DNA from 2 places in the Mycobacterium shinjukuense genome. Region 2 is predicted to be linked to the other one. Evidence: riboswitches for the same ligand, from Rfam matches in the RefSeq annotation. Region 2 holds a riboswitch; the other holds the start of a gene.
What was found. Region 2 has a riboswitch for magnesium ahead of G6N20_RS08215 (Rv1535 family protein). Riboswitches for the same ligand answer to the same signal wherever they lie in the genome.
Positions count from the first base shown of each region.

Region 1 (14,983 bases), 330 kb from region 2:
CGCCGCCAACCGTGCCCGGTTGATCGCGTTGGTGGCCACCAATTTTCTGGGCATCAACACACCCGCGATCGCGGCTACCGAGGCCGAATACGCCGAAATGTGGGCTCAGGATGCGACGGCCATGTACGGGTATGCGGCTAGCTCCGCGCAGGCCTCCGCTCTGACACCGTTTTCCGAACCCGCGGCGACCACCAACCCGTCCGGGCAGGCCGGCCAGGCCGCGGCGGTCGCCCACGCGGCCGGTGCCGCCGTGGGCGGCCGCACGCAGACGGACGTGCCGCTGCTCATGTCCGCGGTGCCGGCGAGCTTGCAAGGACTCGCGTCACCGTCGGCCGTGGCTGCGCCGCTGGACGCCATTCCCGGGGCGGGCCTGCTCGCCGACATGCTGAACTTCCTGGACGGAAACGACGGGAACCCCTACGGGATCTTCCTGAACTCCAACGTGGTGAACGGTGTCATGTCAGCCGGATACGTGGCTCCCGGGCTAATCATGCCCGCCGTCACGGCTGCACTGGCGGACATCAACTCGGTGGCTCTCGACGGGGCGCCGCAGGTCCTCGTCGCACCCATGGACGTCGGTTATCCCGATGCCGCGTCGATGGGGGCGACGGTCGCCCGATCGGGCTTGGGGGCGGTCATCGCCGGCGCGAACAAGGCGGCCATGGTCGGGCGCCTGTCTGTTCCGCCGAACTGGACGACGGCCGTCGAGGCGGCAAATCCCGCCGGAGCCACACCCTCCGGCGCCGGCGCGACCAGCACCGTTGCCGCCCCCCAGGCCGGTGCGGGCATGCCCGGTCTGCCGGGCGTCCCGGCCACCAGCGCCTCGTACAGCTTCGGCAGTGGTCCTCGATACGGATTCCGGCCGACGATCATGGCGCGCCCGCCCGCCGCGGGATAGTGACGTCGCCGACGGAGCGCAAGGCTCAGATCCGGATACCTGTGTGACCCGCCGCGGCAGGACGACGATCCGTCAGACGCGACGACAGCGCTGGCTGGTTTACGGCGAAAGTCCCTGCGCGACGGCCAAATTGTCGGCGGCGGCGGGCAGCGGTGTGCGGGCGTGGTTGCGGATCCCCATCGCTACGTCACGGGCCGGACCAGCCGGCCGTTGCCGCTCCGGGTGGGGCGGCTCACCCACGCGCCCCTGATGAGCCAGCGTGTTTGGGTTGACTCGAACCGTCGGGGGTGCCACGATGGCCTGTGCATGCACCTCGCTAGGTGAGGCGTCTGCACGGATATAGGCCACTGACCTCGAACGTCGAAAGACGCCCAGGGTCAGGACAGCTCTTCCCGGCTTAAGGGTTGAGCCCAAGTGGCTTCCGGGCCAGCCCGGATACGCCGTGTGGTGCCAAAGCTCTGACGAGAGGGGTGCCGCGCCCTATGTTTCAATTGGGCCCCCACCCCTGATGTGCAAGCCACCGGCACCCCCGCGTGCCCTGGCCCCGAGGAGGTGAGAGCGAAATGAGTTCCGGCGATAGTTCCTATTCGAGATCGACGATCATTTCGTTCCGATCCGACCTGGGCGCCGTTCACGCAATCTGAACTGGCTCAACGCCATTCTCCGATCCGCACCCCTGCGCTAGGGGGGTGTGCAGCGGGCGCGCGGAATTTGCCAGCGAAATCGCCACATCGGCCCCTGGTTCGGGTCTTCCGGCAGGAGAAGCCCGATGTCATTGGTCACCACCCAGCCAGCTGCCCTGGCAACGGCCCCGGGTCAGTTGCCCCGTGTCGGAGCGGCCACGGCCGCCCAAAATGCCGCCGCACCCGCGACCACAGGTCTGGCTGCTGCTGCCACCGATGACGTATCGGTCTTGACCGCAACGCAATTCGGCACCCAGGGCGCCCGGTACCAGACGGTGGGTGCTCAGGCGATGGCAATCCACGAGCCGTTCGTCGCGATCTTGGGTGCCGGTGCCGGTTCCTATGCGGCTACCGAAGCCGCCAACGCCGTCAGCTAAACGAGGAGGCCGACGATGACCGCCGCCCTGGATTTTGCAACATTGCCGCCCGAAATCAATTCCACGCGCATGTATTCGGGCGCCGGCTCGGGCCCGATGCTGGCCGCCGCATCGGCCTGGCACGGCCTGGCCGCGGAGCTACGTGCCACCGCGTTGTCCTGTGGCGCGGTGCTCTGCGCGCTGACCGGCGAAGAATGGTACGGCCCGGCATCGGCATCGATGGCCGCCGCGGTCGCACCGTATACGGCATGGCTGAGCAGCACAGCCGTCCAAGCCGAGCAAACGGCCCTACAAGCCGAGGCGGCCGTGGCCGCCTACGAAGCCGCCTTTGCGGCAACGGTGCCTCCACCGGTGGTGGCGGCCAACCGTGCCCAGCTGATGGCGCTGGTCGCCACCAACATATTCGGGCAAAACACCCCGGCGATCGCCGCCACCGAGGCTCAGTACGCCGAAATGTGGGCCCAAGACGGCATGGCCATGTACGGCTACGCCGGTTCCTCGGCCGCGGCCACGCGGTTGAGCCCGTTTGTCGAGCCCCCGCGGATAACCAACCCCAGCGGCCTGGCCGCCCAGGCGGCCGCGGTCGCCCAAGCCAGCGGCGCGGCGGCGGGCACCCAGCAGTCGACGCTGTCCCAGCTGATCTCCGCGGTGCCGACCGTCCTGCAAGGACTCGCGTCGTCGACCGGACCGGCGTCGTCCGGGCCGGCGGGCATCCTGGGCACGCTGGGCACCGGATCGATCTGGCATGAAATCTGGGCCGTGTTGCAACCCAATTCGAACTTCTGGAACACCGTGACGTCGTCCGGGCTCGGCATGGCGCCGGCCACCATACTCGCCCCGCTGCTGGGTCTGATCGGCGGTGGGACGGCGGCAAGCATGGCCGGGGAAGCCCTCGGCGAGGCTGCCACCGGCGCGCTGGCAGGCCCGCTCGCGGGCATCGCCGGACCGAGCGGACTCGGCGGCGCCGTGTCGGCCGGCGTAGGCAACGCGGCCGCCGTCGGCACGCTGTCGGTGCCGCCAAGCTGGACCGCCGCCGCGCCGCTGCACGGTCCCCTGGGCTCGACGTTGGGTGGCACACCCATGGTGGCACCCCCTCCCGCGGGGCCGGCCGGCATGCCCGGGGTGCCCTTCGGCAACGCGGCCGGCCAGCACTTCGGCCGCGCCGTCCCCCAGTACGGTTTCCGTCCGACCTTCGTCGCACGACCGCCCGCCGCCGGATAGGGCGGCCTGCCGGAAAGTTCTCAGCAACTGGGCAGTCAGTTCGCAGGCGTACTCGCGTACCCAGGGTCGCCGTCGTGCGTAGGCTGCCTCACGTTAGGAGAGCACGGTATGACGGTCAGCTACCACGTCGGCGACGTCGGCACCCACGGAGCCATCTTTCGGTGCCAGCCTTCAGATCGGCAGTCGCCACCCAATCGGCGCCGCGGACACGATAGCCATCGAGCGTGGTGTCGCCAGGTATTGGTGTTTCCGCGAGATGGTGATCACTCGTCAAACCTATTGGCGCACTCGAAATGTCGTTATATTTTTGGCATCGAATCGTCACGGGCCGCGAAAAGAGCGCGTCGCATAATTCAGAATTGGACGAGAGCAGAATAGTGGCGATAGCGATAGTGAATGCGGCTGGTCGCTACTGCTGCGACCTGGCCTTATAAGCGTCCAGTGACGATTGTTTAAAGAAGCTCTCACAGCTAGTCGGCAAGGGGTGACACGTACTGTTTACGCTGCTCTTACCTGGGCGGAACGCGATGCAAATAAACGTTGTACAGCATGTTTGCATATCGGGTCGGGGAAATCTGCGCAGGGGAGGAAAACAAGTCGTGACGGGCTCATCGGATAACGGGTGCACGGGTGCGCGGTCATTAAATATTTGGGATCAGCACCTAGATGATGATTTGGACATCGGGTGAGTTCCATGAGATCCGGCTCAAATTGTGTGCAGAACTACCAGGCCGTGATTACCATGGCGGCCATATAGGGACCGGAGGTAACAGATATGGACTTCGGGGCGCTACCGCCGGAAATCAACTCGGGCCGGATGTATATGGGTCCGGGCTCGGGACCGATGTTGGCCGCGGCCGCGGCTTGGGACGAGTTGGCAGCGGGCCTGCACTCCACCGCGGCATCGTATGGCTCCACCGTCGAGGGCCTGACCGTCGGATCGTGGACCGGTCCGTCCGCGATCGCCATGGCGGCCGCGGCCGCTCCATACGTGGCGTGGCTCAGCGCCACCGCCGCCCAGGCCGAGCAGGCCGCCACCCAGGCCAAGCTCGCCGCGGGTGCCTATGAAACGGCGTTTGCCGCCACGGTTCCTCCCCCGGTGATCGAGGCCAACCGTGCGTTGCTCATGTCGTTGATCGCCACCAACATATTCGGGCAAAACACCCCGGCAATCGCGGCGACCGAAGCCCAATACCTGGAAATGTGGGCCCAGGATGCTGCCGCCATGTATGGCTATGCGGGCTCCTCGGCGGCGGCCGCGCAGTTGGCCCCGTTCAGCGAGCCACCACAGACGACCAACCCAGCCAGCGCGGCCGGCCAGGCGGCGGCGGTGGCACAAACGCTCGCCGCCTCGACCGCTGCCGACATCCAGTCGCAGCTCTCCCAATTCATCAGCCTGCTGCCGACCACCCTGCAAGGCCTGGCGACGACGTCTTCCGGCGCGGGTTGGGACACCGTGCTGCAGAGCATCAGCACCCTATTGGCGAACCTCACCGGGCCATACAGCATCATCGGGCTGGGCGCCATACCCGGCGGCTGGTGGCTGACGTTCGGTCAGATCCTCGGCTTGGCGCAAAACGCCCCGGGTGTGGCCGCCTTACTCAGCCCGAAAGCCGCCGCCGGGGTGTTTTCCCCGTTGGCGCCGCTGCGTGGCGGATACATCGCCGATATCAAGCCCCTTGGCGGCGGGGCGAGCGGAGGCATCGCCCGAGCAATCTATGTCGGATCGCTGTCGGTACCGCCGAGCTGGACTGCGGCCGCACCGGTGGCCAGGGCGATGGCGTCGGTATTGCCGGGCGCCAGCGCCGGCGCCGGTCCCGCGGCCGCCGAAGCCCCGGGAGTCTTGTTCGGCGAGATGGCCCTGTCGAGTCTGGCCGGACGCGCGCTGGCCGGAACGGCGGCGCGCTCCGCCGGCGCCGGCGGTGCCCGCATCGCGGGTGGCTCGGTCGCCGACGACGTTGCCAGCACAGCCACCATCATCGTCATACCGGCCGACTGAGGTGCGCGAGCCGACCGGGCGTTTGCCCCGACAAGGAGAAGGACACATGCCTTTGCTGACGACACACCAGCAGACGGCTGCGAGCGCGCCCGGTGCGGCGAACGGCGCGGCTCCGACAACCCGCGTGGTTCCGGTCGCCGCCGATAAGGTGTCGGCACTCCCGGCCGCACAGTGCGCCGGGACCGCCCGGATTCATCCGACACCCGGCCCCCGGGCCGCGGCGACGCGCGAGTGGTTTGGGAGTGCTCTGGCGATGGCCGACGTGACCGCGGCTAGTTAGGAAGGTAAAGGCAATGGATTTCGGGTTGCAGCCACCGGAGATCACCTCCGGCGAGATGTATTCAGGTCCAGGCGCCGGCCCGATGCTGGCCGCTGCCGCTGCCTGGGATGGCCTGGCGGCCGAATTGCAGTCCACGGCGGCCTCCTACGGCTCGATCGTCGAGGGCCTGGTCGCGGAGTCATGGACGGGCACCTCGTCAGCCGCGATGGCGGCCGCGGCCGCACCGTTTGTGAGCTGGCTGTCGACCACCTCGGCGCAGGCCAAGGCAGCCGCCAACCAGGCCAGGGCCGCGGTGAGCGCCTACGAGGCCGCGTACGCCGCGGTGGTGCCACCGCCGCTGATCGCGGCCAACCGCAGCCAGCTCATGTCGCTGGTGGCGACCAACATTTTCGGGCAGAACACCGCGGCGATTGCGGCCACCGAAGCCGAATACGGCGAAATGTGGGCGCAGGACACCGCCGCCATGTTGGGCTATGCGGGCTCCTCGGCGACCGCCGCCCGGCTGACACCGTTCACGGCGCCGCCGCCCACCACCAACGCCGCCGGACTCGCCGGCCAGGCGGCGGCCGTGGGCCAGGCGACCGGGCTGGAGAGCAGCACCGCCGCGGTGGCCAGCGCGCTGTCGAGCGCCGCAGCGCAGTTTCCGTTCGACATCATCCCGACGATCCTGCAGGACCTGGCCAACCTCAGCACCGCATACACCCAACTCATGAGCCAACTCATCAACTCCGTCTTCGGGCCATCGGGCGCAACGACATACCAGAGCTTGTTCGGCCTCGCAGCCAACGTCACCAAGTTCAGCACGTGGGCCAACGACACGATGAGCGCTCCCAACCTGGGCATGACGGAGTTCAAGGTGTTCTGGCAACCCCCCGTTCCTCCCGAGGTTCCCAAGTCGTCGTTGGGGGCCGGGCTGGGGCTGCGGCCGGGGCTCAGCGCGGGCCTGGCCCATGCCCCATCCGCGGGTCTGGGTCAAGCGAACCTGGTGGGCGACCTCTCGGTGCCGCCCAGCTGGGCCTCGGCGACCCCGGCGGTCAGGCTGGTGGCCAACACGTTGCCGGCCACCAACCTGACCGCCGCCCCCGCGGCGGAGATCCCGGCGGGCCTGATCGGCCAGATGGCCCTGGGGAGCATGACCGGAGGTGCCCTGGGCGCCGCGGCTCCCACCATCTACACCGGCAGCGGCGCCCGGGCCCGCGCCCACGGGAACAAGCCCAACGCCGAGCCGGTCAAGCTGGACGCCGTCATCGAACGGCTGCAGAAACAACCCGACGCGGTCCAGCACTGGAACGTTGACAAGGCCGGCCTCGATGGGCTGCTGGAACGGTTGTCGAAAAAGCCCGGCATCCACGCGGTGCACGTGTCCAACGGAGATGCCAAGGTCACGTTGCCCGATGCTCGGTTGGGTTGACAGAGTCGAAAGGGGTGATCGCTGACGTGGAGCACAGCACCGGGTGCGGAAGCTGCTACCGCATCAGCGGCCAGATGGGCACGCTGATGCGTCGAAACGCCATGCTGGGAGTGGGTGTCCGATGAGAACGCTAGTGGCGCTGCTGAGCGCTGCCGCCATGATCTTTCTCGCCGTGCCCGCACACGCCGAGCCAGAAGGCGATGATGCCGCCTTTCTGGCTGCTTTGAACAGGGCGGGCATCACGTACGCCGATCCAGCCCAAGCCATCGCGTCCGCCCAAGCGCTGTGCGCCCTGTGCGCACGCGGCGAAACGGGCCTGCAGCTGGTCAGCGACCTCAGGACCTACAATCCCGGGCTGTCGATGGACGCCGCGGCCCAGTTCGCCGCCATCGCATCGGCCGCCTACTGCCCCCAACACATCGAGCACCACCCGAAATAGCGGGTGCGCGGTGGTTGGGACGACCCAACCGGTTCGCTTGGACTCCAACTGCTGTTAACCCGCATGTGGTTGGCTGCCGTCGCCGCCCGTGCCCGACGTCGCGCTTGCCCACGTCGGTAGCGCACGGTCGGCGCTGCGATCGGGAAGGAACTGCGCCCAGATGCACACGCTGACCATCGCGGATTTCGCGATCCGACTGGCCGTCGGGCTGGGCTGCGGCGCCCTGATCGGCCTGGAGCGGCAGTGGCGGGCACGCATGGCGGGGCTGCGTACCAACGCCCTGGTCGCCGCCGGTGCAACGTTGTTCGTGCTGTACGCCGCCGTCACCGAGGACAACAGCCCCACCCGGGTCGCGTCCTACGTGGTGTCCGGAATCGGCTTTCTGGGTGGCGGCGTCATCCTGCGCGAGGGGTTCAATGTCCGCGGCCTCAACACCGCCGCGACCTTGTGGTGCTCGGCGGCGGTAGGTGTGCTGGCCGCCTCGGGACACCTCGTGTTCACCGTGATCGCCACCGGCACCGTGATCGCGATCCATGTGGTGGGGCGCCCGCTTGGCCGGCTGATCGACCACGACAACAACGTCGAGGCGGACGAAGGCCTGCAGGCATACCAGGTCCAGGTGATCTGTCGCCCCAGGTCCGCGAACTACGCCCGCGCTCAGATCGTCCAACACACCAGCAACAACGACATCACTCTGTGGGGCATGCACACCGGCCGGGCCGATGGCGGCCAGGTCACGGTGACCGCGCATCTGCTGTTGGACGGCCACACACCGGCCAAGCTCGAGCGGCTGGTGGCCGAGTTGTCTTCGCAGCCAGGCATTTACGCGGTTCACTGGTATGCCGGTGAACCGGCGCAGACCGACTCGTTCACGGGCGGTCCTGCAGATCCGGCGCGGCCGCGGCCAGTAGATCCGTCCGACTTCGGTTCAGCGGAGGGTAGATCCGGTGGGTGTTGATGGTCCGTTTGGTGACTTTGGCAGGCGCGCCTTGGGACACGACCACCCGGTCCCAACCCTCGGTGTACACCGCACCGGCCGGACCGAGATCGAGAACCGTGACATACCAAGGAATCCGAAGGGACAGCAGCGGTTCACCGAACAGGTCGCTGATGACGTTGTATCCGGCGTAGCGGCCCATCGGGCGACCGTGCTGACACGACATCACCGACATGTGTTCGTCATCCATCCGGGCAGCGGCCACATCACCGGCGGCGAACATCGAAGGCACCCCGATCACCCGCAGATGGTCGTCGACCGCAACCCTGCCCAGCCGGTCGCGGGCCACCGGCAATTGCTCGGTCAACGAGCTGGCCCGCATGCCCGCGCACCACACCACCGTGGCCGCTGCCAGCCGCTCGCCCGACGACAGCAACACGCCGTCTGGGTTGACCACGAGCACGCTCACCCCCGTCCTGGTCTCAATGCCGTTGTCCGCCAACGCCCGTTCGATGACCGGCCGTGCCGATGCACCCATATCCGAGCCGACCAGCGGATTATGGTCGACCAGCACCACACGGGGCCGCACACCCAGCGCCCGCAGCCTGGTCGGCAGCTCGCAGGCCGCCTCGATCCCCGTCAGCCCGGCACCGACCACCACGACGGTGCCCGCCGAGGGCGACGGTGGGCCGACGGCCAGCCCCTGCAGGTGGTGCTGCAGCCGCACCGCGCCGTCATAGGTGTCGACATCGAACCCGAACTCACGCAGACCCGGTAGCCCGGGTTTGACGAGGTGGCTGCCCGATGCGAGCACCAGCCGGTCGTAGCCGTAGGTCACACCGCATGAGGTCGTGACGCAACGGGTGTCGGTGTCGATCGCGGTCACCTCGGCGGTGACGTGCGCGACGCCGGCGGGGTCGAGTAGGTCGGCCAGCGGGATGCGGCAGGCGCTCAGGTCGGCCTCGTAGTTGCGAACACGAATGTCGTGAAACGGTTTAGCGCTCAACACGGTGATGTCGACGGTTCCCGCCGGTACGGCCAGCTCTTCGAGTCGCCGGGCAGCGCCCAGTGCCGCCCACAGTCCCGCGAAGCCGGAGCCGATCACCAGCACCCGGGTCAACTGCTGACGACCTGACGGATCTGGGCCAGCGCCGCGGCAGCGCGGCGACCGGGCAGCAACAACCACATGTGGAAAACTCCCTCGAGCTCAGCCCATCCCATAAGACCTTCAGCCGTCCAACGCTTCATGGTAGGCGTGGGCATCGGGAGTAAGTACATCACGCGTACCGGTGGATACCGTCCGCCACACAGCCCGGCCCGCCATCACGCCCCGGATCGGGCGACCCTGTCACGGGGGAGAGCAGCGGCGTGCGCTGACCAATTCGGCTTGGGCTCGGCGGCCGGTGATTGTTAGTTGCACGCCCAGTTGACGATCCACCCGTTGCCGAGGCGGTTGATGGCGTCGTCTTCCGCCGCGCGGCGCGTGAGGCCGGCTCCCCCTTGGTATTTCGAGCCGTTGTAGGCGACCGCACCGCATCTGGTGAAGCTACTGATCACTTTGCAAGTCTTGTCACCGCACTTTTCCAGTGCGACTTGCGCCGCGCGTGCCGGGGTGCGCTGGTGCCACGCCTTGCCGGACGCGCCGCTGGGGGCGTAGGCGATCGCCCCGTAGTGGATAATCGGTGGGATTGGCAACTCAGCGATTCCCGCCATCATCGCTTCCGACATCGAACCGTTGGTGAGATGAGCGTCCACCGTTGGAACCAGCAGGATGCCCAGCCCGAGAGCGGCGCCGAGCCCAGCGGCCACCATCGCGGTTCGGCGACGCAGTCTTGTGATCATCGCCCGACCCCGTTCTGCGTCGGATTGTGGTCCCGGTGTCATGTGCCCAAGTGTGCGATGAACATACCCGACGCAGGTAGGGCATAAAGTCCCCCAAGAGCGCCCACGGGGTGACGAACAACTGCCCGAGCGCGAGCGGCGCCGTTGTCAAGTCCTCACCCGTCGCGCCTTCGAGTCGTAGTCTGTCTGGTGTGGATGCCGTCACCGGGTTCTTCTCAGCGGTGCCCGAGGAAATGCGGGACCCAGTGCTGCTCGCCATTCCGTTTTTCTTATTGCTGTTGATTCTCGAATGGGCGGCGGCCCGCAAGCTGGAAAGCATCGAGACCGCTGCCACCGGGAAGCCACGGCCTGCCTTGGGCGCATACCTCACCCGCGATTCCCTGGCCAGCATCTCGATGGGGCTGGTTTCGATATCCACCACCGCGGGCTGGAAGGCCCTGGCCCTGTTGGGCTACACCGCAATCTATGCCTACGTGGCGCCCTGGCACCTCCCCGCCAGCCAGTGGTACACCTGGGTGATCGCGATCCTGGGTGTCGACCTGCTCTATTACAGCTATCACCGGATCGCCCACCGGGTGCGGCTCATCTGGGCGACCCACCAGGCGCACCACTCCAGCGAATACTTCAACTTCGCCACCGCGCTGCGTCAGAAGTGGAACAACAGCGGAGAGATCCTGATGTGGGTCCCGTTGCCGCTGCTCGGGCTTCCGCCCTGGATGGTGTTTTTCAGTTGGTCGCTGAACTTGATCTACCAGTTCTGGGTGCACACCGAGCGGATCGGCAAGCTGCCGCGATGGTTCGAATTCGTCTTCAACACGCCGTCGCATCACCGAGTGCATCACGGGATGGACCAGATCTACCTGGACAAGAACTATGGCGGGATCTTCATCATCTGGGACCGCCTGTTCGGCAGCTTCCAGGCTGAGCTCTTCCGACCGCATTACGGGCTGACCAAGCCGGTCGACACGTTCAACATCTGGAAGCTGCAGACCCGCGAATACGTGTCGATAGCCCGCGACTGGCGGTCGGCGACGCGGCTGCGGGATCGGCTGGGCTACGTCTTCGGGCCACCGGGTTGGGAACCGCGGGTACCGGGCACAGCCCGGGGCGAGGTCACGTTGGCCTCGTCTCGGTAACGCGGTCGCCCGGCAGCGCGAAAGGAATACCGTCGGGGTCAACGACCTCGCAACCTCAAACCTGTGGCTGGCCTACGCCGGCCTCGACGGATCGGAGTCCACGGTGCGCCGCTTGGCACTGTCCGCATTCACCGCATCGATAGCCGCCGCCGTGCTCCCCTCGGGGATTGCATCGGCGACCGTGAGCGCCGGTCCGATCTTGGTGTTCCCCGGCATGGAAATCCGCCAGGACAACCACGTCTGTACGTTGGCGTATGTCGACACCTCGCTGCGAATGGCGTTCACCGCCGGGCACTGTCGCGGCGGCGGCACGGTTACCGACCGCGACAACAACGTCATCGGCCATCTGGCGGCCTTCCGGAACAACACGCCGAGCGGCGCGACGGTGGCCACCCACGAGTCGATCGACGACTACGAGGCGATTGCGCTGGCCGACAACGTCACGATGAACACCATCCTGCCCGGCGGACGCCCGCTGACCTCCAACCCGGCTGCGGTGGTTGCGCCCGGCCAAGCGGTCTGCCATTTCGGCATCAGCACCGGGGAAACCTGCGGAACCGTCGACAGCGTCAACAACGGGTGGTTCACCATGTCCGGCGGCGTCACCAGTCAGCGGGGCGATTCGGGTGGTCCGGTCTACCTGGCCCCGGAGGGGGGTCCCGGGCAGATCGTGGGGATCTTCAACAGCGTCTGGGGGGAATCGCCCGCGGCGGTGTCCTGGCGGACAGCGTGCGACGAGGTGCGCCAGGATCTTGGGATAACCGTGCGCGGCTGGCAGCCCTGACCCCTACAGCAAGAGCGGTGATCTCGGTTGTGCCAGACTTGACCACGTGGGCAAACGCCGGGACTCACGGGAACACATCGAGGCGAAAATCCTCGACATCGGCCGCCGGCACCTGGCCGATCAGGGCGCGGTCGGGTTGTCGCTTCGTGGGATCGCCCGCGAACTGGGCATGGTGTCGTCGGCCCTCTACCGGTACGTGTCCGGCCGCGATGAGCTTCTGACGTTGCTGCTCGTCGACGCCCATTCCGACTTGGCCGACACCGTGGACCGGGCCCGCGAAACCGTGGCCGAGGTGTGGAGTGACGACGTCATCGCTATCGCGCACGCGGTGCGCGGTTGGGCCGTCGCGCACCCGGCCGGCTGGGCGCTGCTGTACGGCACCCCGGTGCCCGGATATCACGCGCCGGTGTCACGAACCGTCGGCACCCGCGTGGTCGGAGCGCTCTACGACGCGATCGCCGCGGGGATCGCCACCGGAGACATCCTGCTGACCAACGACCCCGCGCCACAACCGATGTCATCGGACTTCGAACATATTCGGCACCAGTTCGGCTTTCCCGGCGATGACCGGGTCATCGCCAAGTGCCTCTTGCTCTGGGCGGGCATCGTGGGAGCGATCAGCCTCGAGGTCTTCGGGCAATACGGCGTTGACATGCTGCACGACCCGAAGGCGGTGTTCGACACCCAGGTGCGGCTGCTGGCGGGCGTCCTGAGTCAGCAATGATGTCACCGCACCGGCCCAGAATGAGAACGTGTTCACCCGGGGCTGGGCTATCCTGCGAGACGATGAGCCTTCCGTTCACGCCACGAAAACAGCCCTCACCTGCCGGTTGGCGCGCGGAAGTGGGTGCGGATACCTCGGAGACTTGCAACTGGAGGTGATCACAGCGGTGGTGGCGCGCTGCGCGACCACGCCCCCCGGGCGGGCGTGCCGTTCATCGAGATCGCGTATCTCGCCGGAGATCAAGGCGTTCTGTGACCGCATCGAGCGGGAGCAGCGGTGAGCCGCGCCGGTGACGACGCAGTGGGGGCACCGCCCGCTTGTGCGGGGGAGGGGCGCCAATGAGCACCGACATCCCCGCGACGGTGAATGCGGACACGGTGACGTCCTGGTCGGATGAGGTCGACGCGGTGGTCATCGGTTTCGGCATCGCCGGCGGCTGCGCGGCGGTCAGCGCGGCCGCCGCCGGTGCGCGCGTGCTCGTGCTCGAACGTGCCGCCGCGGCGGGCGGCACCACCGCGCTCGCCGGGGGACACTTCTACCTGGGTGGCGGCACCGCGGTCCAACAGGCGACCGGCCACCCCGACTCGCCCGAGGAGATGTACAAGTACCTGGTCGCGGTGTCCCGGCAGCCTGATCACGCCAAGATTCGCGCCTACTGCGATGGCAGCGTCGAGCATTTCAACTGGTTGGAGGGCCTGGGTTTTCAGTTCGAGCGCAGTTACTTTCCCGGCAAGGCGGTGATTCAACCCAACACCGAGGGGTTGATGTTCACCGGCAACGAGAAGGTGTGGCCCTTCCTGGAGATGGCGCTGCCGGCGCCGCGCGGCCACAAGGTGCCGGTACCCGGTGACACCGGTGGCGCCAGCATGGTGATCGACCTGCTGCTCAAGCGGGCAGCGAGTCTGGGGGTGCAGATCCGGTACGAGACGGGTGCCACCCAGCTGGTTGTGGACCGCTCGGGTGCGGTAATCGGGGTGCGGTGGAAGCGGTTCGCTCACACCGGTGCGATCAAAGCGAAGTCGGTGATCATCGCGGCCGGCGGATTCGTGATGAACCCGGAGATGGTGGCCAAATACACCCCGAAGCTGGCGGAGAAGCCGTTCGTGCTCGGCAACACCTACGACGATGGGCTGGGCATCCGGCTGGGTGTGTCGGCCGGCGGCGCCACCCAGCACATGGACCAGATCTTCATCACCGCGCCGCCGTACCCGCCGTCGATCCTGCTCACCGGGATCATCGTCAACAAGCTCGGGCGGCGGTTCGTCGCCGAGGACTCCTATCATGCCAGGACCGCCGGGTTCATCATGGAACAGCCGGACAGCGCGGCCTATTTGATCGTCGACGAAGCGCACCTGCAACAGCCCAAGATGCCGCTGGTCCCGCTGATCGACGGCTGGGAAACCGTCGCCGACATGGAAGCCGCACTTGGCATCCCGGAGGGCAACCTAGCCGCGACGCTGGATCGCTACAACGGCTACGCCGCGCGCGGCCAGGATCCCGACTTCCACAAACAGCCGGAATTCCTTGCCCCGCAAGACAACGGACCGTGGGGTGCGTTCGACATGTCACTGGGCAAGGCGATGTATGCCGGGTTCACCCTCGGCGGGCTGGCCACCTCGGTGGATGGCCAGGTGCTGCGCGACGACGGCAGCGTGGTGGCAGGTCTTTACGCGGCCGGTGCGTGCGCGTCCAATATCGCCCAGGACGGCAAGGGATATGCCAGCGGGACGCAACTAGGTGAGGGGTCCTTTTTTGGGCGCCGCGCCGGGGCGCACGCGGCAGCCCGAGCGCAGGGCATGTAAGCCTCCTCGCGCCGCGACTGGGAATCCTGCGACGCGACACGCCGACAAGGCGTCGTGAGATTCACAGTCGCAGCGCGGCTTCAGGTAAGACGCCGGGCGCACGCCACCGTCCCGCCGGCTACGGCAACCCGTTCATCCCGTTCTGACCCAACAGCCCGCCGGCACCCCCGGTGCCCGCGCTGCCGTTAGGTGTGCCACTCCCGGCGTTGCCGCCGTTGCCGCCGTTGCCGACCAGGATGGCACCGCCGCCAGCGCCGCCGTCACCGCCCTTGGCACCGGTGCCGTTTCCTCCGGCGCCGCCGTCACCGCCGTCGCCGATCAGCCCGGCTTTGCCGCCGAGCCCACCGGCGCCCCCGGCACCGCCCAAGCCGAATCCGCCGGCGCCGCCGGCGCCGCCGGCACCAAACAGCAGGCCCGCAGTGCCGCCGTTTCCGCCGGCGCCGCCCACCC
Region 1 is NZ_AP022575.1:1,522,891-1,537,873, reverse strand. It holds gene G6N20_RS06895 (PPE family protein) at 1-898, shown strand, start outside; M-box (ykoK) riboswitch at 1,204-1,375, shown strand; gene G6N20_RS06890 (PE family protein) at 1,668-1,958, shown strand; gene G6N20_RS06885 (PPE family protein) at 1,974-3,179, shown strand; gene G6N20_RS06880 (PPE family protein) at 3,955-5,178, shown strand; gene G6N20_RS06870 (PPE family protein) at 5,472-6,869, shown strand; gene G6N20_RS21745 (hypothetical protein) at 6,866-6,994, shown strand; gene G6N20_RS06865 (DUF732 domain-containing protein) at 6,991-7,308, shown strand; gene G6N20_RS06860 (MgtC/SapB family protein) at 7,469-8,266, shown strand; gene G6N20_RS06855 (NAD(P)/FAD-dependent oxidoreductase) at 8,178-9,365, opposite strand; gene G6N20_RS06850 (DUF4189 domain-containing protein) at 9,656-10,087, opposite strand; gene G6N20_RS06845 (sterol desaturase family protein) at 10,279-11,223, shown strand; gene G6N20_RS06840 (Rv1815 family serine proteinase) at 11,327-12,007, shown strand; gene G6N20_RS06835 (TetR/AcrR family transcriptional regulator) at 12,054-12,731, shown strand; gene G6N20_RS06830 (FAD-binding protein) at 13,070-14,533, shown strand.
Region 1: another riboswitch for magnesium. It lies ahead of G6N20_RS06890 (PE family protein); the one in region 2 lies ahead of G6N20_RS08215 (Rv1535 family protein).

Region 2 (14,983 bases):
GTTTCTAGACCCAAATGGCCCAGGACGACCAATACCGCTCCTTCGATTCAGCTCTGACTTAGGGTATTTCATGTCGGCGGCTGAGCGTTACATTGTCGCCGTGGTGTTTTCGGTAGGCGCCAGCGCCTCGCACAGGTGATTGGCGAGACCGCGCACCGTGGTGATGTCGGTGGAGTGGATCCGGACCCCGGTTTCGGTTTCGATGCGGGTGCGCAGTTCCAGGTTGCCCAGCGAATCGAGGCCGTACTGGGACAGCGGACGGTCGGGGTCGACCGCGTGCCGCAGAATCAGGCCCACCTGCTCGGAGATCAGGCGCCGCAAGCGCGTTGGCCACTCGTCGAGGGGAACCTCCTCGAGTTCGGTTCGGAACCTGCTGTGCTCAGATCGGGTGGCGGATTGGAATGCCTCTGCAAAGCGGCTGCGTCGCGCCAGGGCGGTGAGCCAGGGCGATCCATCGATCGGGGCGTACCCGCTGTAGGAGCGGGTGTGTCGCAGCAGCGCCTCAAACGCGTAGGCGCCCTCGTCGGGGGTGATCATGGTGATATCGCCGCTGTCCGCCAGGGCCGCGCCGCGGCCGATCTCGGCCCACGCGGCCCAGGCGATCGCGGTGGCCGGAAGGCCCTGGGCCCGTCGCCAGTGGGTAAAGGCGTCCAGCCAACTGTTGGCCGCGGCGTAGGCCCCCTGGCCTGGTGAGCCCAGCAGGGCCGCCGCCGAGGAGAATGAGCAAAACCAATCCAGCGGCTCAGACGCGGTGGCCTGGTGCAGATTCCATGCGCCATGCACCTTCGGGGCCCAGTCGCGCTCGATCAACTCGTCGGTGATGGTGGCCAGGGTGGCATCCTCGACGACGGCTGCGGCGTGCAGCACCCCCCGCAGCGAAAGCCCGGTGGCGGTCGCGGCGGCAACCAACCGCTGGGCGGTGTCCGCGATCGCGATGTCGCCAACCTCCACCGCGATGTCGGATCCGGTAGCTCGGATCAGTTCGATTGTCTCCGCCACCTTTTGGGTGGGCGCCGACCGCGAGTTGAGCACGATGCGGCCGGCGCCGGCCGCCGCCATCTTTTCGGCCAAGAACAATCCCAGGCCACCCAGGCCGCCGGTGATGATGTAGGCGCCGTCCGGGCGGAAAACGTGCACGTGCTCGGGCGGCATCACCACCCTGCTGCTCCCGGCGCGCGGTATGTCGAGGATGAGCTTGCCGGTGTGCTCGGCCGCGCTCATCACCCGGATGGCGGCGGCTGCCTCGGCAAGGGGGTAGTGCGTGCGCTGCGGCATCGGCAGCACGCCCTGCGCGGTCAGCCGGTACACCGTGCTCACCAGGTCGCGGAACGCATCGGGATGGGTGGTCGACATCAGCCACAGGTCGAGGGCGAAAAATGAGAGGTTGCGGCGGAAGGGAAACAGCCCCAGGCGGGTGTCGCCATAAATGTCGCGCTTGCCGATCTCGACGAACCGTCCACCGAAGGTCAGCAGGTCCACCCCGGCACGCTGCGCCGCCCCGGTCAACGAGTTGAGCACGATGTCGACGCCGTCGCCGTTGGTGTCGCGGCGGATCTGCTCGGCGAACTCGATGCTGCGCGAGTCATAGACGTGCTCAACCCCCATGTCGCGCAGAAGATTTCGGCGCTTTGCGTTGCCGGCGGTGGCAAACACCTCGGCCCCGGCGGCCCGTGCGATCGCGAGCGCCGCCTGCCCGACCCCGCCGGTAGCCGAATGGATCAGCACCTTGTCCCCGGCTTTGATCCGGGCCAGATCATGCAGGCCGTACCAGGCGGTGGCCGATGCGGTGGTCACCGCGGCGGCCTGGGCGTCGGTGAGACCTCGCGGGATCTTCACGGCCAGGTTTGCTTCACAGATGACAAAGGTGGCCCAGCATCCGTTGGCGGACAGGCCGCCCACCCGGTCGCCGACCTGGAATCCGGTGACGTCGGGCCCGACCGCGGTCACCACGCCGGCGAAGTCGGTGCCCAGTCCCGGTAGCGGGCCGAAGCTGCGGTATCGGCCGAAGGCGCCGAGCGCATCGGCGAAGTTGATGCTGGAGGCGGTGACCGCGACCTCGATCTGTCCGGCGCCCGGGGAAACCCGTTCGAACGCAACGAGTTCCATCGTTTGCAGGTCGCCGCGGTTGCGGATCTGCGTGCGCATCCCGTCACGTTCATGGTTGACGATGGCGGGTCGGCGTTCGTCGGGGCGCAACGCAGTCGGACGCAGGCGCGCGGTGTAGCACTCGTGCTGGCGCCAGGCGGTCTCGTCTTCGTCCCAACCGGCCAACAGGTGGCGGGCAACCCGCCCGGCGTCGGTGTGCTCGTCGACGTCGATGTGGGTGATGTGCAGGTGCGGGTGCTCGGCGCCGATCACCCGCACCAGGCCGCGCAACCCGGCCTGCTCGAGGTTGATACGGTCGTCGGCCAGTACCGCCTGAGCGCCCCTGGTGATCACATACAGCCGGGGCGGGTTGTCGGCCGTGCTGATCACCGCACGCGCGATGCGCACCAGTTGCTGCACGTAGAAACAGTCCCGGGCTGCCCTCGTGGTGCCGTTCATCGGCCCGGTCACGACGATCACGCCGTCGAATCCGCCGGGATGGAGCCGACCGCGCAACCGCTCGGCCTGGGCGACGTGGTCGCAGTCCCGTGGCCAGCTCATGGTTGGGCGGTGCGCGCCGTGGCGCTCCAATGCCTCGGCCAGCCGGGCGGCCAACGGGTCGGCATCGTCGGCGGCTGACCCGAGGTTCACCAGCAGCCAGCTGCCGGGGGCCCCGGGAGCCACCTGCGGCGGCTCCCGGCGCTGCCATTCGATGGTCAGCAGCCGCTGGCCTAGCAGGCGATCCTGGTTGGCGCTCTCGGAGAATCCCGTGCCCAGCAGCAGGCCGCGCACCGCCAGCACGACGGTCCCGTGCCCGTCCATGACGTCGATGTCGGCCTCGACGTCGGGGCCGCAGGCGGTCACCCTGGTCAGGCAATAGCGGACGTTGCGAGTGGACGCGAAGGTGCGCAGCCGGCGCACACCCAACGGGAGCAGCAGACCGCCGTTTCCCGCCTCCTGGACGGCGGGGTGCGCCGCAACCGACTGGAAACACGCGTCCAGCAGCGCGGGGTGCACGTGGTAGCCGGCTTGCCGTGTCCGGATCGCGCTCGGCAGCGCGATCTCGGCCAGCAGCGCGTCGATCGTCCCCTCGGAGAGGTAGGCCGCGACCAGTCCGGTGAACGCGGGACCGAACTGAACACCACGGGTGTCGAACCACCGCCGGACATCGCCGCCTTCGAGGCGACGTGGATGGGCCGTCAACAAGGCGTCGATATCCTGCGCGGGCGAACTGCCCTGCGGGTCATCGACGGCGCACAACGCCGCGGTGGCCCGCCGCACCCGCTCACCCTGCCGTAGCGTCTCGACGTCGAAGGTGGCCAGACCGGCCGCCTGGACCGACGCGACGGCGCCGACCGGCGAGTGCTCGTCCAGCAACAGCATCTGCTCGAAGCGGATGTCGCGGACTTCGCATCGGTCGCCGAGCACCGCGTGGGCCGCGGCCAACGCCATCTCGCAGTAGGCGGCCCCCGGCAGCGCGGGCACATGGTGAATCCGATGGTCAGCCAGCCAGGGCAGCGCGGCGGTGCCGACCTGCGCCGTCCAGGCGTGCCGTGCCGGCTCCTCCATTAGCCGCACGTGCTGGCCCAAAAGCGGATGCACCACAACGGTATTGGTGGTGACGTGGTGACCCGCCGTGTCGAAGAACAGGCGACGGTTGGTCCATGCTGGCAGCGGTGCGTCCACCAGGCGCCCGCCGGGAGACAGCGCCGAGAAGTCCACCGCGGCGCCCGCGCTGTGCAGGTCGGCCACCAGCCCGCGCAGCCCGTGCGGCAGGCGTTGGTCGCGTCTGCAGGCGGCCACGGCGGCCACCGGGATGTCCAGGCTGGTGGCGGTCTGCTCGACGGCGCGGGTCAGCAGCGGGTGCGGGGACAACTCGCAAAACACCCGGTGGCCGTCCTGCAGCGCCGCCCGCACCGCCGCGGAGAACCGCACCGCGTGACGCAGGTTGTCCCGCCAATACCCGGCATCACACACCGGTCGCTCGCGGGGGTCGAACAGGGTCGCCGAATAGTAGGGAATCCCCGGTGGGCTCGGGGTGACCCCGGCCAAGACCTCAGCGAGCTCGTCGAGGATCGGATCGACCTGAGGGGTGTGCGAGGCAACGTCGACGGCGACCTCGCGGGCCAGCACGCCGCCTTCTTCCCACGCCGCGACGAGTTCGCGAACCGTCTGTGTCGCCCCACCGATCACGGTGGACTGGGGGGAGGCCACCACGGCGATCACGACGTCGTTGGCGCCGCGGCGCGCCAGCTGCTCGCGCACCTGCGGCGCGGACATTTCTACCGCCGCCATCGCACCGTTACCGGCGACGCGCGTGCACAGGCGCGAGCGGCGACAGATGACGCGCACCCCGTCGTCGAGGGACAGCGCTCCGGCGACCACGGCCGCCGCCACCTCGCCGAGGGAATGGCCGATGACCGCGGCCGGCGCCACGCCGTAGGACGTCATGGTGGTGGCTAGCGCGACCTGCATGGCGAACAGGGTCGGTTGGACCCGGTCGATGCCGGTCACCGTCTGCACGGCGGTCATCGCCTCGGTGACCGAGAAGCCCGACTCGCGGGCGATCAACGGCTCGGCGGCGGCGACCGTCGCGGCAAACACCGGCTCGTTGGCCAACAGGTCAGCGCCCATGGCCGGCCATTGCGAACCTTGCCCGGAGAACACCCACACCGGTCCGCGGTCGTCGTGGCCGACGGCGGCCTGGTGGCAGGTGTCACCGTCAGCAACCTCGCGCAAGCGCTGGACCAACTCGCCGTGGTCGCCGGCGATCACCGCGGTGCGGACCGGCCGGTGGGCCCGCCGACGGGCCAGCGTGTAGGCCAGATCCGACGGCCGCAGTGAGTCGTCGCGTCGCTGCAGCCAGTCGGCCAGCCGGCGCGACGTCTGGCGTAGGGCCTCCGCGGAGGAAGCGGACAACACGAACAGCTGCGGGCCGGCCGGCTCGGCCGGGGTGGCCCCGTGGTGCGGTGTCGGTGGCTCGGGGGCCTGCTCGAGGATGACGTGCACGTTCGTGCCCGACATGCCGTAGGACGACACCGCGGCCCGCCGGGGATGGTGACCGTTCGTCGGCCACGGCGTAATCTCTTGCGGCACAAAGAGTCCGGTGTCGATGCGGGCAAGCTCCGCGGGCAGTCGCCGGTGGTGCACCATCGGCGGGACCGTCGCGTGCCGCAACGACAGGATTGCCTTAATGATCCCCACCGCTCCGGCTGCGGCCTCGGTGTGGCCCAGATTGCTCTTGGCCGACCCCAGCGCGGTCCGATTCCCGTCGAGGCCGTACACCTGCGCCAGGCTGGCGAATTCGATCGGGTCACCGGCAGGGGTGCCGGTGCCGTGCGCCTCGACCACGCCGACGGTGTCGGCGTCCACACCGGCGGCCGCCAACGCCGCCCGATACACCAGCACCTGCGCGTCCGCCGATGGCGTCGAGATGGTGTCGGTGCGCCCGTCCTGATTGGTCGCGGTGCCGCGCAGCACGGCCAGCACCCGGTCGTTGTCCCGCAGCGCATCGGGGAGCCTTTTGAGCAGCACCATCGCGCAGCCCTCGGAGCGGACGTACCCGTCGGCGGCCGCGTCGAACGGCCGGCAGCGCCCGGTAGGGGAGAGCATGCCCTGCGCGGACGCGGAGTTGAAGGTGTGCGGTTCCAGCATGACCATGCAGCCGCCCGCCAGGGCAAGGTCGCTTTCCCCCTCGTGCAGACTGCGGCAAGCCAGGTGCACCGCAAGCAAACTCGACGAACACGCCGTGTCCACCGTCATCGACGGACCGCGCAGCCCCAGGGCATACGACACCCGCCCGGAGCCCATGCTGAACGCGGTTCCGGTAAACGCGTACGCGTCATCGAGGGCACCCGCCGCGTGGCTGACAAACGCATAGTCGTGATGACACATCCCGACGAACACACCGGTGCGCGAGCCGATCAACGATTTCGGTGCCACGCCGGCGTGCTCCACGGCCTCCCACGAGGTCTGCAGCAGCAGGCGGTGTTGCGGATCGATCGCGGTTGCCTCGCGCTCGCCGATGCCGAAGGATTCGGCATCAAAGCCGGCCACGTCGTCGAGGAACCCGCCCCACCGCGACACCGACCGACCGGGGACACCGGGCTCGGGGTCGTAGTACTCGTCGGCGTCCCAGCGGTCCTCGGCAATCTCGGTGATCAGGTCATCGCCCCGAAGCAGCGCCTGCCACAACATCTCCGGGGAATCGATGCCGCCGGGAAGCCGGCACGCCATGCCGATGACCGCGACCGGAGTCACGGGTGTGTGATCCACCGTCTCACCTCGCTCTCACGGGTGGTGTCCGGGAGGCTTCGCCCCAGCAGCGCACAGCGGCGACGGCCTCATCCCTTCCAGCACCAGGGGTTGGGGCCATCCTCCCCGCTGAACACCGTCGGACCGGGGATCAACGCGCCGACTATCTGACGTTGGCCTCAACGCCGGAAGCCTGAACGACGGCCAAGTGTTAGCGGTAGTGTGCTGGCGTGGTCGGCTCTTCGATTCCCGCTGTGCTGCGCGAGCGCGCCAGTCTGGTCCCTAACGGTGCGGCAATCACCTATGTCGATTACGAGCGCGATTGGGCCGGCGCGGCGGAAACGCTGACATGGTCGCAGTTGTACCGGCGGATGCTCAACGTTGCCGAGCAACTCAGCCAATGCGGGGCAACCGGCGATCGGGCGGTGATCCTGGCACCGCAGGGACTCGAATATGTCGTTGGATTTCTCGGTGCGTTGCAGGCCGGGCTTATCGCCGTTCCGCTCTCGGTTCCCTATGGCGGCGCCCACGATGAGCGGACGGTGTCGGTGCTGGCCGACACGTCACCCGCCGTGCTTCTGACCACCTCCGCCGTCGTCGACAGTGTCGCCGACTACGCACAGCCGCAGCCCGGACAAACGGCACCATCAATCATTGAACTTGATTTGCTGGACCTGGAATCTCGGCAGCGGTCAAGCGGCTCTCGTGGCGCCGGTAAGGATGCGCCGGAAGCCCAGTATTTGCAATACACTTCGGGATCCACACGTTCACCGGCCGGTGTGGCGATCTCGAACAAAAATGTCTTCGCCAACTTCGCGCAGATGATCGCCGACTTCTTTGCGCTCGAGGGCGGGGTTGTCCCAGGAGACCTCACCGTGGTGTCTTGGCTGCCGCTGTATCACGACATGGGTCTGTTGTTAGGGGCCATCATGCCGATCCTGATCGGTGCACCCGTCGTGTTAACGAGTCCGGTGGGGTTCCTGCAGCGGCCGGCCCGATGGATGCAGTTGCTGGCGGACAACAGTTGCGCCGTTTCGGGCGGACCGAACTTCGCGTTCGAATTGGCGCTGCGCAAGACGTCCGACGACGACATGGCCGGGCTTGATCTCGGGCAGGTGCACAGCATCCTCAACGGCAGCGAGCGGGTACAGCCGGCGACCCTGAAACGATTCATTGACCGCTTCGCCCGGTACAACCTGGCTGCCAAGGCGCTGCGGCCGGCCTATGGGATGGCGGAAGCAACCGTTTACATAGCGACGCGTACGACGGGCGAACCACCCGAGATCGTCCACTTCGACTCCGAGAAACTGCCCACCGGTCAAGCGCAGCGGTGCTCGAGCCCAGGCGGGACACCACTGGTCAGTTATGGCGTCCCGGAGTCCCAGCTGGTGCGCATCGTCGATCCCGACACGAACATCGAATGTCCGGAGGGAACGGTCGGCGAGATCTGGGTGCAGGGTGACAACGTTGCGTGCGGCTATTGGCAGAAGCCCGAAGAGACCAAGCGCACGTTCGACGCCAGGATTGTCCACCCCTCGGGGGGCACACCCGAAGGTCCCTGGCTGAGAACCGGTGATTCTGGCTTCTTCTCCGGGGGTGAGCTGTTCATCATCGGACGCATCAAGGATCTCTTGATCATTTATGGGCGAAACCACTCGCCCGACGACATCGAGGCGACGATCCAGGAGATCACGGCGGGCCGCTGCGTGGCGATCGGGGTACCGGAAGGCGGCGCTGAGAAGCTCGTTGCCATCGTCGAGGTCAAAAAGAGGGGCGACTCCGACAAGGATGCGATGGACAGGCTGCGGGTGATCAAACGCGATGTCAACGCGGCGGTATACAAGTCACACGGACTGAGCGTGGCCGACCTCGTTCTGGTATCGCCCGGGTCGATTCCCATCACCACGAGCGGCAAGGTCAGGCGAGCACAGTGTGTCCAGCTATACCGACAACGTGAGTTCACCCGGCTGGACGGTTGACCCTATGTCGGCGGGCGGGGTCGCACGGGCATTGGTGCTGGCGGCCCCGCGCCGCCTGACCGTCCGGGAATTTCCGTTTCCGCCCATCGGCGAGGACGACGCGCTGCTGCGGGTCGAGGCCTGCGGGCTGTGCGGGACCGATCACGAGCAGTACACCGGCGAGCTGGCCGGCGGGTTCGCGTTCGTGCCCGGTCACGAGACGGTCGGGACCATTACGGCGATCGGGCCGCAGGCGGCGCGGCGGTGGGGGGTATCGGCCGGTGACCGGGTCGCCGTCGAGGTGTTCCAGTCGTGTCGTCGGTGCGCGCCCTGCCGTAGCGGCGAGTACCGGCGCTGCGTGCGGCACGGCCTGGCCGACATGTACGGCTTCATCCCGGTCGACCGGGCGCCCGGGCTGTGGGGCGGCTACGCCGAATACCAGTATCTGGCCCCCGATTCGATGGTGTTGCCGGTGGCCGATGAGCTCAGCCCGCAGGTGGCCACCTTGTTCAATCCGCTGGGAGCTGGAATACGTTGGGGAGTAACGGTTCCGGGCACCAAGCCGGGCGACGTGGTAGCGGTGCTCGGACCGGGAATCCGGGGGCTGTGCGCGGCGGCGGCGGCCAAGGAGGCGGGTGCGGCGTTCGTCATGGTCACCGGGTTGGGCCCCCGCGACGCCGGCCGGTTGGCGCTGGCGCCGCGGTTTGGGGCGGACCTGGTCGTCGACGTGGCCGCCGACGATCCGGTCGCCGCCCTGGCACAGCAGACCGGCGGGCTGGCGGACGTCGTGGTCGACGTGACCGCGAAGGCGCCGGCGGCGTTCGCGCAGGCGGTCGCACTCGCGCGTCCCGCCGGCACCGTCGTCGTCGCCGGCACCCGCGGCTTCGGCAGCGGCGCCCCGGGGTTTTCCCCCGACCTGGTCGTCGTCAAGGAGCTGCGGGTGCTCGGCGCGCTCGGCGTGGATGCCACCGCCTATCGGGCGGCCCTTGATCTGCTGGTTTCCGCTCGCTACCCGTTCGAGCAGCTACCCCGGCGATGTGTGCGGCTTGAGGAAGTCGAGGAGTTGCTGGCTACCATGGCCGGTGAACGCGACGGTGTCCCGCCAGTCCACGGAGTCCTCACACCATGACCTCACCCAGGAAGCCCAGCCGGGTTCCGCTGTTGCCGCTCGACGAGGCCAAGGCCGCCGCTGATGAAGCCGGTGTGCCCGACTACATGGCCGAGCTCAGCATCTTCCAGGTGTTGCTGAACCATCCGCGACTGGCGGCGGTCTTCAACGACCTGCTCGCCACCATGTTGTGGCATGGTGCCCTGGACCGCCGGTTGCGCGAGCTGGTGATCATGCGGATCGGCTGGCTCACCAAATGCGACTACGAATGGACCCAACACTGGCGGGTAGCTTCCGGGCTTGGCGTGTCCGCCGACGATCTGCTCGGCGTGCGAGACTGGCAGGAATACAACGGGTTCGGGCCCACCGAGCGAGCCGTGCTGGCGGCCACCGACGACGTCGTGCGCGACGGCGCGGTGAGCGCGGCGAGCTGGGCGGCTTGTGAACGCGAATTAAGCGGCGACACGAAAGTTCTCATCGAACTGGTCACCGCCATCGGCGCGTGGCGCATGGTGGCGTCGCTGCTGCACAGCCTTGAGGTGCCGCTGGAGGACGGGGTGTCCAGCTGGCCACCCGACGGGCAGGGGCCCGGGTAGCACCCGCGAACAGACGCAAACGCCCCCATTTTCGGGTCGAAAAGGGGGCGTTTGCGTCTGTTCGCGGAAGGTTGTGCGGCTCAGACGATCCGATAGGTTTGCACCGCGTGCGCGACGACGTTGCCGTCGGCATCGGTCGCGGTGATCTCGGTGAAGATGAGTTCCTTGCGGCGCCGCACCGTGCGGGCATGGCACAGCAGGTCACAGCCCTTGGCCGCACCGGTGTACTGGATGCTCATCGCGACGGTGGAGGCGCGTGCGCCCTTGTCGAAGTCGTGGTTGGACCAGGCGGCGGCCGCGCCGGCGGTGTCCATCACCGACGCGATCACCCCGCCGTGAAAGTAGGTGCCGTCGTTGGTGAGATTGGCGCGGAACGGGAGCCGGATCGTCACGTCGTCGGGTTCGTATCGTTCGAACACGATGCCGAGTCCGCCGATGAACGGCGTCCTGGTCATCAGGTCCCGCACGGCCTGGCGACGTGCGTGCTGTTGTTCGGCGGTCAACGGCTCGGCCATGGCGGCAAGATTACCGTATTCGATTGACATATCAATCAATAGCTCATAGCGTCGGTGCCATGCGGACCAGAGTGGCCGAAATGCTCGGCGTCGAGTTCCCGATCTGCGCCTTCAGCCACTGCCGCGACGTCGTGGCGGCGGTGTCCAACGCGGGTGGGTTCGGGATCCTGGGCGCCGTCGCGCACAGCCCCAAGCGGCTGGACAGCGAACTGACCTGGATCGAGCGGCAGACCGGCGGTAGGCCGTACGGGGTCGACCTGCTGCTGCCGCCCAAGTATGTCGGCGCCGAACAGGGCGGAATCGACGCGCAGCGGGTTCGGGAGCTGCTGCCGGCAGAGCACCGCGCATTCGTCGAGGATCTGCTGGCCCGCTACGGCATTGCCGCTCCCCCCGACCAGCAGCGCGCACCGTCTGGAGGTGGGCTCAACATCTCACCGAAAGGCTATGGGCCGCTGCTGGATGTCGCCTTCGCCCACGACATCAGGCTGATCGCCAGCGCGCTCGGGCCGCCGCCGCTCGACCTTGTCGAGCGGGCCCACGACCACGACGTGCTGGTGGCCGCGCTGGCCGGCACCACCCACCATGCGCGTCGGCACGCGACCGCCGGGGTCGACCTGATCGTCGCGCAGGGCACCGAGGCCGGCGGCCACACCGGCGAGGTGGCGACCATGGTGCTGGTTCCGGAGGTGGTGGACGCGGTGTCGCCCACGCCGGTGTTGGCCGCGGGGGGGATCGCCCGGGGCCGCCAGATCGCGGCGGCCCTGGCCCTGGGCGCCGAGGGGGTGTGGTGCGGTTCGGTGTGGCTGACCACCGAGGAAGCCGAGACGCCCCCGGTGGTCAGGGACAAGTTCCTGGCCGCAACCTCCTCGGACACGGTGCGGTCCCGGTCACTGACCGGCAAACCCGCGCGGATGCTGCGGACCGCCTGGACCGACGAGTGGGACCGGCCCGATAGCCCCGACCCCCTCGGCATGCCGCTGCAGACCGCGTTGGTCACCGAGCCGCAGATGCGCATCAACCAGGCCGCCAGTCATCCGGGCGCCAAGGCCCGTGAGCTGGCGACCTACTTCGTCGGCCAGGTGGTCGGATCGCTTGACCGGGTGCGGCCCGCGCGCACGGTGGTGCTCGACATGGTCGAGGAATTCGTCGACACCATCGGCCAGTTGGAGGCGCTCGTTGATCGGTGATCTCCGATGAGCGACACCGGCACCCGACGACGCCGGGCGGTCAGCGAGGACGAGAAGTCGCAACGGCGCGACGAGATCATGTCCGCGGCCAAAGAAGTCTTTGCCCGCAAGGGTTTTCATGCCACCACGGTCGCAGACATCGCCAAGCAGGCCGGTCTGGCGTACGGCTTGATCTATTGGTATTTCGACTCCAAGGACGCGTTGTTTCATGCCTTGATGGCCGTCGAGGAGGCCGCGTTGCGCGCTCATGTCGCGGCGGCGCTGGCCGCGGTCGCCGGGCCTCGCGACGCCGGGGCGCGCGATACCGGAAAAGAAGTGCCCTTTCGGGCCTACCTGCAGGCCTGTGTTCAGGCCACCTTCGAGTTTTTCGAAGCCGACCGGGCCACCGTCCGGTTGTTGTTCCGCGACGCCCATGCGCTTGGTGACCGATTCGAAAAGCACCTTGGTGGAATCTACGAGCGGTTCATCGACGACATCGAGGCCGGTGTCGTCGCCGCTCAAGAGCGTGGTGAGGTGATAACGGCCCCGCCCCGGATGGTGGCGTATACGCTGGCGGCGCTGGTGGGCCAGTTGGCGCACCGGCGGCTGAGCACCGACGACGGGGTCGCCGCGGCCCAGGTGGCGGATTTCGTGGTCTCGCTGGTGCTTGACGGGCTGCGCCCGCGCCCACCGGCGCCCGGGCTCGAGTCGACGACGGATTCGTCCGCTCTTTCGGCGCGTTGACCTCGGACGACAGCTGCGGCCGGGCAGGAAGGGAACCTGGGTAACCGCTGTCAACTTGGATGCCGAATGGGCACAAAATCGGCAACCTGGTCACGATGTCGTTGACCGAGTGGCATGGGTCGGGCATGATCGGTCGGGCAAGCACCTCGTTAGGTGAGGCGGCTACCCGAACACAGGCCACTGACCCCGAACGTCGAGAGACGCCCCGGGTCAGGACAGCTCCTCCCGGCTTAAGGGTTGAGCCCAGGTGGCTTCCGGTCTTCCCGGACACGTCGTGTGGTGCCAAAGCTCTGACGAGTGGGGTGCGGATCGCGGCAGTCGCCGCATTTCGGTACCCCCTGGTGTGCGCGGATCGTGTAGGTACCGCACGCGTCATGACCGTGAGGAGGTGAGGGACGAATGACTTCCGGTGATAGTCCGGATCGATATCCGGGCTCCGTCTCGTCCCCATCCGGTCTCCGGCCCGAGGTTCGCCGCTGAGTCGTGCCGCCAGCCAGCCTTCCTGGATTGGAACCGTTCTGGACGGGACCACGTCAGATCAGGTCAGTCCACTAGCGCTCGTTTCGAAACGTCCAGGAGGCGATCATGACCGCAGCTTTGAACGAAGTGGTAACCGCAGCACCCGCGCCGCGGCTGCACGTGGTGCGCGAGGAGGCCCCCATCGAGGCCGCCCAGAAGGTGACGCGGCGGCGTGACACCCGGCCGGTCATCGTCATCCGCGACCCGCTGGTGGACGGCGCCGCCGGCTTGCTGAGCATTCCGCTGCGGCACATGTACGCGGCGCTGTGGCGTATCGGCGTGCTCGACGTCCACGCCTAAGCCCAGCCGGCGATCCCACCGGTGGCGGGAGTCAAGTCGCTGCAGGCGATGGTGTGCCCGCCACCGTGATCGAAGGGGATCTCGCCACCGTGGTTCGGGTATGCGGGGCTTCGGTAGAATCGACCCAACGGCGTCGATCCGGCCATCACCGGGAAGCCTTCGGAAGAACAGCCAGCCTGGCCCAGTAGAACCGAACGGGTGGGCCCGTCACAGCCCGCAGTCGAGCGGTCACGCGTGAGCGTGGCAAGCGGGGTGGTACCGCGGCGTTCGCACACCAGCGTGGCGTCGTCCCCGGGCCTGAGCACAGGCGCGCAGCGCCGTTAACGGCACAGGGAGACGACGCACTTTGACCGAGAACGCTGACCGCCGGGCGTATCCGAAGCCGGCCGGCGGGGCACCCGACTTCCCGGCACTCGAGCTCGAGGTCCTTGACCACTGGTTCCGCGACGACACCTTCCGTGCCAGCATCGCCCGCCGGGAGGGTGCGCCGGAGTACGTCTTCTACGACGGGCCCCCATTTGCCAACGGCCTGCCGCACTATGGGCACCTGCTCACCGGTTACGTCAAGGACATCGTGCCGAGGTATCGCACCATGCGCGGCTATAAGGTGGAGCGCCGCTTCGGCTGGGACACCCACGGGCTGCCCGCCGAACTCGAAGTCGAACGCCAACTGGGCATCACCGACAAGTCCCAGATCGACACCATGGGCATCGCCGCGTTCAACGACGCCTGCCGGGCGTCGGTGTTGCGCTACACCGACGAGTGGCAGGCATATGTGACCCGCCAGGCCCGCTGGGTCGACTTCGACAACGACTACAAGACACTCGATCGGTCCTACATGGAGTCGGTGATCTGGGCGTTCAAACAGCTGTGGGACAAGGGCCTGGCCTATGAGGGCTACCGGGTGTTGCCCTACTGCTGGCGCGACGAGACCCCGTTGTCCAATCACGAACTGCGGATGGACGACGACATCTACCAAAGCCGCCAAGACCCCGCGATCACGGTCGGCTTGAAGGTGGTGGACGGCGAACTTGACGGCGCCTACCTGTTGGTGTGGACGACCACACCGTGGACCCTGCCGGCGAACCTCGCGGTGGCCGTCCATCCCGACGTGACCTATGTACAGGTCAGGGCCGGTGATCGTCGTGTGGTGCTGGCGCAGGCACGGCTGGCCGCCTACGCGCGCGAACTCGGCGATGAGCCCGAGGTGCTCGGCAGCTACCGCGGCGCCCAGCTGCTGGGCGCTCGGTATCTGCCTCCTTTCGCGTATTTCATGGACTCGCCCAACGCTTTTCGAGTGCTCTCGGGTGACTTCGTGACCACCGAGGACGGCACCGGCATTGTGCACATGGCACCGGCCTACGGCGAGGACGACATGGCCACCACCGACCCGGTCGGTATCGTGCCGGTCACCCCGGTCGACTCCAAGGGGCGATTCGACGCCACCGTCCCGGATTACCAGGGACAGCATGTTTTTGACGCCAACCCGGACATCATCCGGGATCTGAAATACCGGAGCGGGCCGGCGGCGGCCAACGGCGCGGTGTTGCTCCGCCACGAAACCTACGAGCACCCCTACCCGCACTGCTGGCGCTGCCGTAACCCGCTGATCTACCGGGCGGTGTCGTCATGGTTTGTCACGGTGACCAAATTCCGGGACCGCATGGTGGAACTGAACCGGCAGATCACCTGGTATCCCGACCACGTCAAGGACGGCCAGTTCGGCAAGTGGCTGCAG
Region 2 is NZ_AP022575.1:1,853,199-1,868,181, reverse strand. It holds gene G6N20_RS08255 (condensation domain-containing protein) at 1-32, opposite strand, end outside; gene pks2 (sulfolipid-1 biosynthesis phthioceranic/hydroxyphthioceranic acid synthase) at 88-6,360, opposite strand; gene G6N20_RS08245 (AMP-binding protein) at 6,570-8,318, shown strand; gene G6N20_RS08240 (zinc-dependent alcohol dehydrogenase) at 8,323-9,426, shown strand; gene G6N20_RS08235 (carboxymuconolactone decarboxylase family protein) at 9,423-10,001, shown strand; gene G6N20_RS08230 (PaaI family thioesterase) at 10,082-10,516, opposite strand; gene G6N20_RS08225 (NAD(P)H-dependent flavin oxidoreductase) at 10,576-11,703, shown strand; gene G6N20_RS08220 (TetR/AcrR family transcriptional regulator) at 11,710-12,426, shown strand; M-box (ykoK) riboswitch at 12,565-12,735, shown strand; gene G6N20_RS08215 (Rv1535 family protein) at 13,012-13,245, shown strand; gene ileS (isoleucine--tRNA ligase) at 13,592-14,983, shown strand, end outside.